DNA from 2 places in the Peribacillus sp. NPDC101480 genome. Region 1 is predicted to be linked to the other one. Evidence: riboswitches for the same ligand, from Rfam matches in the RefSeq annotation. Region 1 holds a riboswitch; the other holds the start of a gene.
What was found. A riboswitch is a leader RNA that binds a small molecule or an ion and turns the genes downstream of it on or off. The one in region 1 is predicted to bind lysine.

Region 1 (4,331 bases):
CATCATATATAAATCACCTGTATTAAATCGTAATGAAAGGAAAAGATCAATATTTCCTTTTGAAAGTACAAGTATTACGCCAATAAGCGAAAAAAACATAGAAAACATTTGTAGAATATTAATTCTTTCTTTTAAAAAGAAAAATGAAAAAATAGCAATTGAAATCATGTTTAATGTTGATATTAATCCAACATTAGTCGCGGATGTTTTCTCTAATGCTACAAATTGCAATAGGTTAAATAGAACCACACCTGTAATTCCCATCAAAAATAAAGGAAGGATTGCACTTCGAGGAGGAAATATCTTTTTTTCTTTCCACCATACAATCGGCAAAAGACAACTAACAGCAATGATCCACCTTAAACTCGTCAATGTCATCGGAGAAGCATGTTCGACAAGCGACTTTCCAACGACAAAGTTTCCACCCCATAACAAACTTGTTACAAGTAATAACGAAAAATAATAATATTGCATTTCATTTTGCTCCTTTACATCTTTCACTGTTTAAGTAAAAGGATCGAAGCCATTGTGCACAATGACATTTCAATTTTTACAATTATTTATTAATAATTTTAACATTTTAGATCGTTACTTAATATATTATTTTGTATAATAGAAGAAACTTAGAATAATATTAATGAATATTGCCGATAAACAGAATTAAATTTTGTTTTGCTATTGAAGTGATACTATTTTTGGAACATTTGTAAAAGGAGTGACTATAAGTGGAATCTATCGTAAGCAAGGTTCTAGATAATGTTGATATTCAAATTTTAGATTTACTGCAAAAGGATGCACAGTTAAGTAATACTGAGCTCGCAAAGCGTGTCAAGTTATCTCCCCCAGCTATACATTCAAGGATAAAACGTTTGGAAAATGAAGGGTTTATTAATGGACAAGTAGCAATTTTAAACCAGGAGAAGCTAGGTTTTGATTTATTATGTTTCATTTTTATTAGTACAAATATACATCAAGCTGAAGAACTGGAAGTTTTGGAAAAGGCATTAGCTTCTATGTCAGAAGTATTAGAGTGTCATTGTTTAACTGGTGAGTATGATTATCTTCTAAAAGTGGCTAATAAAGATCGGAAGGAATTAGAAATATTTATTAGAAAGTTAAATAAACTAGGCATAACAAAAATTCAAACTAGCCTAGCTCTTAGAGAAATTAAATATTCAACTGTTTTACCTATATGGGAAGAAAAGTCCCGTTCGTAAAAGTACACTTTATCGAACGTGTTTTATAGAACAAGAGAGAGAGAAAAGGTAGAAGAAGAAATAAAAAAATGAAGTCCTTTATAGATTGGATCGCAAGGAACGAGTCATTTAAGATTATTCTTATCACTTCAAGAGAATTGAGCAGGTACACTATGTCTTTCAATAATTACATCTCAACATCACTAGAAATACAAGCTTATGATCGATCCCGATAAAATCATTGCGTTAGAAATTTGAAATTTATAATTCCAACTGTATGCCATATATTTTTTCTTGAAAATGGATTGCTCAACCAGTTTAAGCACTGAGCCGTGGATCGATTAAAAAGCAGTGCACTCTTTATGAGCTGCACTGCTTTTTAAAATTTTATCCCGTTTATTATGGTCTTTAATTAGAAAAACGGTATTAAAGTATGCTGAATGAATCATTATCTTTATTTATTTATTTATTTAACAAAACAGCTTCTTCGTTTCTAGGTTGTAGAGCCATTTGTAGTGCTCTTTTTTCTTCATCGTTTATAGGGACCAATGGTAACCGGACACCTCCAACATTTAACCCCCGCATATTTAATGCTGATTTTACTGGTGCGGGGCTTGGTGCAGCAAATAATGCTTTCATGATTGGAAGAAGGTTACGATGTGTAGCGGCAGCACCATGGACATCACCATTTTTAAAGCTATTTATCATTTCTTGCATTTCATTACCAATTATGTGTGAAGAAACCGAAACAATTCCTGTTCCACCGATGGCTAAAACCGGTAATGTTAACCCATCATCGCCGCTGTACAATGTAAAATCACCAGTTGTTTTGCTTATGATTTGTGCCATGGCATCTAAGTCACCACTTGCCTCTTTTACTGCCACAATATTGTTGATTCTTGAGAGGTTAACAATCGTCTCTACTGACATGTTTACAACACTTCGTCCTGGAATATTATAGAGCATTACCGGTAAAGATGTTGATTGGGCAATAGCCTTAAAGTGCTGAAATAATCCTTCTTGAGACGGCTTGTTATAGTATGGGGTAACGAGCATTATTCCGTCGACTCCCGCTGCCTCAGCTTGCCTTGTTAAGTTGATGGAAGCTTTCGTGTTATTTGAGCCAGTTCCAGCTATGACAGGAACTCTTCCATCAACAACTTCAACAACAATTTTGAATAAATCCAGTTTCTCTTCTGTTGTTAATGTAGGGGACTCTCCAGTTGTACCAGCTATTACTAATCCATCAGAGCCATTAGCAATTAAATAGTTTACTAAAGTTCTCGTAGCATTAAAATCAACCTCATCATTATGATTGAACGGGGTAACCATTGCGGTTAAAACTTGGCCAAAATTCATAACTTCACACCCTTTTGTATGATTTTTTAAAAATATTCAGAGGTGGTGGGCCATTCAGGAGTAAACGCAAAAAAGCAACAACGAGGATTCGCTGCTGCAGTAGAAACAATATTTATCAAAAAATGTTTCCGCGCATAAGATAGCCCTCCATATAGTTTCCTATATGACAGTCCTGTATTTATTCAATAGCAGAACCAGCTTCAAGAACATGAGATTCTTTCGGCTTCGGCAAATTCCCCTTTCCACAATAGTCATAGGATCTCATTCTCCTCAAAATGTGTACTAATGGTTTTTGCTCCTCTATCCTCACTTCAAAAGTATGAAGCAAGAAAATATTTAATTGACTGTAATATAACAAGGAATCCTTTCTATTGCAAGGCAATTTAGAAAATTTTTTTTAGAATACATGAATAATCAATGAAAATGGATACGGTATAGGGCTGGATTCATCTTTTTTAGATTATGTAATCTTAACATTAATAGTTTTATAGATATATTCTGTTTCATAGGTGATTGGGCTTTTAGAAGCACAACCTGTCGAATAAGGGTTTGTATTATCATAGGACAATGCTAATGCTTTATTCATCGGTGTCGGTGCAATCGCAAAAAACAGTCCAAAGACAAGAGTTATTACCATCACAATATTTAATAATTTTTTATAATAACCTCTCTCCTTTCCTTCTTCTAGACTTTACCATATCAAAATTGGTATTTCTATGTACTGTGGAACCATTTACCATTTTACGGGTAACTACGTAGTTGAGGGATAGGATTCCATTCCCATTAAGAAATGGAAAATCAATACCAAAAACGAGACAAAAGTGAATGGAACGAATACTGGCCTTAGTCCTTTTTGATTTATTAATATATAAATTACATTGGTCTTATATTTTATTAATAATGTAAAGTTACTATTTTAATTGGTAAACACCTTAAAAATTTATAAACAAGGAGGATAGTTGTTGATCTGTTTAAAAAATACATAATTAGCTAAACGATAAATAGGAGGTATTGATTTTGAAAGGGAAAAATAAATTTGCAGCAATGCTGACAGTTGTAACGGTAGGATTAACAACTTCTTTATCAAGTGTACAAGCATTCTCGGAATCTTCAAATTCAGATAATAAGCGTAAACCTGAGCTCGTTTTTCCAGTAATCAGTGATGTGCATATTGATGATGGAACAACAGCTGATATGAACAAGTTCAGAACAGCCATGGATCAATTAAATAAAGCTGCGCCTAGACAGGATGCTTTTGTTGTCGTTGGGGATTTAACGGACTATGGATACGCTTCTGAATATGATAAGTTCTTCTCCATTTATAATGAGAAGAAACAAGGTGGTGTCCAATCCATGTTTACAATGGGGAACCATGATTATTGGAATGGACTTTCCGTTGAAAAGGCACAAAATCGTTTTCTCGAGAAAACAGGAATGGATTCTCTTTACTATCATAAAAAAGTAAATGGATATGATTTTATTACGTTAAGTCCGGAAAATGGTAATACGCATGGTTTATATTCCGTTAATCAAATTAACTGGCTAGGTGAAAAGTTAGCTGCAGCAGAAAAAGAGAATCCGGACCAACCAATCTTTGTTTTTCTTCATCAACACATTAAAGACACTGTGTATGGAAGTGACTTGTGGGGAACTCAGGAAAATAAAGAACTTTTATATGATACTTTAAAGAAACATCCACAGGTAATTACATTTTCAGGCCATTCTCATTATCCACTCGAAGACCCGAGAACGATTCATCAAAAAGACTTTACGTCA
Region 2 (4,331 bases), on a different contig from region 1:
TAATAGTAGGTTAGCTAAAAAAAGCTTCAAGTCTGCGGACTTGAAGCTTTTTTCGCTATCTTGATATATAATAATTGTAAAAAAGGGAGAACAGGAGGCTGAATGCGTGAATCAACAAATAAAGAATAAACTTGCCCTTCTTCCCGATCAACCTGGTTGTTATTTAATGAAAGATCGTCAGGGAACGATCATCTATGTAGGCAAAGCGAAAGTGTTGAAAAATCGTGTCCGTTCTTATTTCACGGGATCTCATGACGGAAAAACATTCCGGCTCGTGAATGAAATTGAGGATTTTGAATATATTGTCACCTCTTCCAATATCGAGGCTCTTATTTTAGAGTTGAACTTAATCAAAAAACATGACCCAAAATATAATGTCATGCTAAAGGATGATAAGACGTATCCCTTCATAAAGCTGACTGCGGAACGCCACCCACGTCTAATCATTACGCGAAAAGTCAAAAAAGACAAAGGTAAATATTTCGGTCCTTATCCGAATGCATTTGCAGCTAACGAAACGAAAAAATTGCTCGACCGCATCTATCCCCTTAGAAAATGCAATACTTTACCTGATCGCGTTTGTCTCTACTATCACCTTGGCCAGTGCCTGGCCCCATGTGTATATGATGTAGAGGAACAGGAATATAAAAAAATGGTGGATGATATCAACAGGTTCTTGAACGGCGGGCATACTGAAATAAAAAAAGAACTGACTGAAAAAATGCTGGAGGCATCGGAAGATCTCGATTTCGAGAGGGCCAAGGAGTTCCGTGACAAAATTGCCCATATCGATATTACGATGGAGAAGCAGAAAATGATGACGACAGATTTCATCGACAGGGATGTATTTGGTTTTGCCTATGATAAAGGCTGGATGTGCGTTCAGGTATTTTTTGTCCGGCAGGGTAAATTAATAGAAAGGGATGTTTCACTTTTTCCGGTCTACGATGAACCCGAACAGGAACTTCTTACATTCCTCGGTCAGTTTTACGAGATTACGAACCACTTTAAACCAAAGGAAATCTTGCTGCCTGAATCAGTGGATGCCGAAATGGCCGAAGGGCTGCTTGGTGTCAAAACGATTCACCCGAAACGGGGAGCGAAAAAAGACATGCTTAAATTGGCGAATAAAAATGCCTCCATCGCGCTTCAGGAAAAATTCTCTTTGATTGAAAGGGATGAAGAAAGAACGATCAATGCGGTGGAAAACCTCGGGAAGCAACTGGGTATCTACACCCCGCATCGAATTGAAGCTTTCGATAACTCCAACATCCAGGGAAGTGACCCAGTTTCCGCTTTAGTCGTGTTCATTGATGGAAAGCCGGAAAAAAGGGAGTACCGCAAATATAAGATCAAGACGGTCCAAGGGCCTGATGATTATGAATCGATGCGTGAAGTGGTCAGAAGAAGGTATTCACGGGTATTGAAAGAAGGGCTGCCGCTTCCGGACTTGATCATCATTGATGGCGGAAAGGGACATGTTGAAGCCGTACGGGATATTCTGGAAAATGAATTGGGCCTTGATATTCCACTTTCAGGCCTCATTAAGGATGAAAAGCATAGGACCTCGCAATTGATGATCGGAAATCCGCTTGAAATCGTACCTCTTGATTCACGGAGCCAGGAATTTTACCTATTGCAAAGAATTCAGGATGAAGTGCATCGGTTCGCGATTACATTCCATCGTCAGCTACGCGGGAAAAATGCAGTTCACTCCCAGCTTGATGATATTCCAGGAGTCGGGGAAAAGCGAAGGAAGCAATTATTAAGGCATTTTGGATCATTGAAGAAAATCAAAGAGGCAACCGCCGAGGAAATCATGGAAGCTGGCATGCCAAAAGGGGTAGCAGAGGGAATCGTTAGAAAATTACAAGAATAATCTTGCTACCGATAAATCTCTATGCTATGATTAAAAAGAATTTTTAACTAGACAACTTAAAAGTGCTGATAGAGGTGCGGAATTCAAGAGTAAAAACCTGGAGAAGTATGAGCTTCCATGAAAGGTTTTGAAAGGGGATGACGCCGAAGGAAGACAAGACTCATACCTTGTTTTCCTGGTCCGACATTTAATAAATGGCGGATTGTCAGGGTTTATACCCTGGAGAGCTATCTCACTGTGTTTACAGTATTTAGATATGTGATCACAGCAATGAGATATTTCTCATTGCTTTTTTTATTGCCTAAAAAGGTAGAGAGGGTGCATGAGGATGGCATTAATCGTTCAAAAATTTGGCGGAACATCCGTCGGAAGCGTAGAAAAAATCAAAAATGTTGCCAATCGGGTAATCGAGGAAGCGCAGAATGGAAATGAGGTAGTCGTCGTTGTTTCAGCCATGGGGAAAACCACGGATCAATTGGTTTCCATGGCCCGGGATATTTCCGGAACCCCGAGCAAGAGGGAAATGGATATGCTATTGACTACGGGGGAACAGGTAACGATTTCCCTGTTAACGATGGCATTGATTGAAGAAGGACATGAAGCCATTTCGTATACTGGCTGGCAGGCTGGCATGCAAACGGAATCCGTTCATGGGAATGCCCGGATTTTAAACATCGATGCCACGAGGATCCAAGCTCAGCTTCAGGAGAAGAAAATAGTGGTCGTGGCTGGTTTCCAGGGGAACGATGCAAATGGGGAAATCACTACCTTAGGGCGAGGCGGTTCCGATACGACAGCGGTTGCCATCGCTGCAGCGCTGAATGCGGATAGATGCGATATTTATACGGATGTAACGGGTGTTTTCACAACGGACCCTCGCTACATAAAAGGCGCACGAAAACTCCAATCGATTTCTTATGATGAAATGCTGGAACTTGCCAACTTGGGGGCGGGCGTCCTTCATCCAAGGGCTGTCGAATATGCAAAAAATTATCAAATACCGCTTGAAGTCCGTTCAAGCATGGAGAGAGAATCAGGAACGATCATTGAGGAGGAAGCAACTATGGAAGAAAACTTAATTGTACGCGGGATTGCTTTTGAAGACAGTATTACGAGGGTCACAATATATGGTTTGCCCCAATCACTTGGTGCATTATCCACAATCTTCACAACACTTGCGAAAAACCGGATTAATGTGGACATCATCATTCAAAGCATGACTGCCGAGGATACGACCAATCTATCTTTTTCCACAAAAAGTGAAGATACGGAAGCGGCCTTGATCGTGCTGGAAAATAATAAAGAACAATTGGGATTCGACCGAGTCGAAACGGAGAGCGGATTGGCAAAAGTGTCCATCGTCGGTTCTGGTATGGTATCCAATCCGGGAGTGGCTGCCGAGATGTTTGAAGTGATGGCCAATACAGGCATCCAGGTGAAAATGGTCAGCACATCGGAAATTAAAGTTTCGACTGTCGTCAATGAAAAGGAAATGGTGAAGGCGGTCGAATCTCTTCATGAAGCATTTAAACTAGGTCAGCATGCAAATGTGCTAGCTTAAGTGTCAGGAGTCCAATAAAAAACAGACTTCCGGTAAAAAGGGTAAGTCTGTTTTAAGGGCTCATTAGATTGGATCTCTGGGATCCCATTGGATGGTGAATATCACTTTTTTTGCGCGGCGTTTAATTTCTTCCGTTGATTCGCTGAGGAATTTTTTTTGCAGTGTAAACTGCTCGGCAAGGAAACCGGCTTCAAGTTGGAAGTGACAATCAGGGTGTAAATCCAGGCGGCGGCTGATTATTTCACCCGTCAGGGATAATTCCATCTCGTGTTTTGTATACTTCAAGATTTCCAGATTGCCCCATCCAGCGCTTTGAAAAAATTCAATCACTTCCTGATCGCCATTCAATGGGAATTTTCTTGCTAATTGTTTACCTGCCCAATAGAGGATTTGATTAGAGTCTTTTCCGAGAATATCGTTCAATAGAACTTCTCTGATTAATTCGTATCCGAAAGCTGGAACCAGGAATTCTTCAGTTTGAATTTCTTCAGTTTGAATCTCTTCTTCTATCGCAGCAGCAATATTTTTTTTCATAATTTATCGCCTCTTTCTGTAAATCTATTATAAACGTATTTCTTTTGCAAATTATACTGTTTTTTATTTATTTAAATATCAATTGGAAAAAAATGAGAAATTATATCGAGATATTAATAGTTAAATTAGAAATTTATTTAAAATATCATCTTGACATACAAAAAATAGCTAATTTAATCCAATAAAATCTATTCTGAAAAAGAGATTTCTTGTATCCGTTTTCTTGACGCATATAGAAGTCAGGAGTAAAATGGACATGTCACATAATTGTAAAGGAAGTATAGAGGAGTTTTTTTGACTCTATACTGTATTTTCACGCGGAGATAAAAGGTAGCCACCAGTTTATCTTTGCATGAT

Region 2: another riboswitch for lysine. It lies ahead of ACQKMF_RS03585 (aspartate kinase); the one in region 1 lies ahead of dapA (4-hydroxy-tetrahydrodipicolinate synthase).

What each region holds. Positions count from the first base shown of each region.
Region 1 is NZ_JBNNSB010000005.1:277,136-281,466, reverse strand. Features, by position in the region: gene ACQKMF_RS18425 (DMT family transporter) at 1-474, opposite strand, end outside; gene ACQKMF_RS18420 (Lrp/AsnC family transcriptional regulator) at 726-1,217, shown strand; gene dapA (4-hydroxy-tetrahydrodipicolinate synthase) at 1,659-2,555, opposite strand; lysine riboswitch at 2,688-2,866, opposite strand; gene ACQKMF_RS18410 (metallophosphoesterase) at 3,573-4,331, shown strand, end outside.
Region 2 is NZ_JBNNSB010000001.1:707,533-711,863, forward strand. Features, by position in the region: gene trxA (thioredoxin) at 1-3, shown strand, start outside; gene uvrC (excinuclease ABC subunit UvrC) at 107-1,879, shown strand; lysine riboswitch at 1,941-2,117, shown strand; gene ACQKMF_RS03585 (aspartate kinase) at 2,208-3,440, shown strand; gene ACQKMF_RS03590 (YslB family protein) at 3,504-3,974, opposite strand.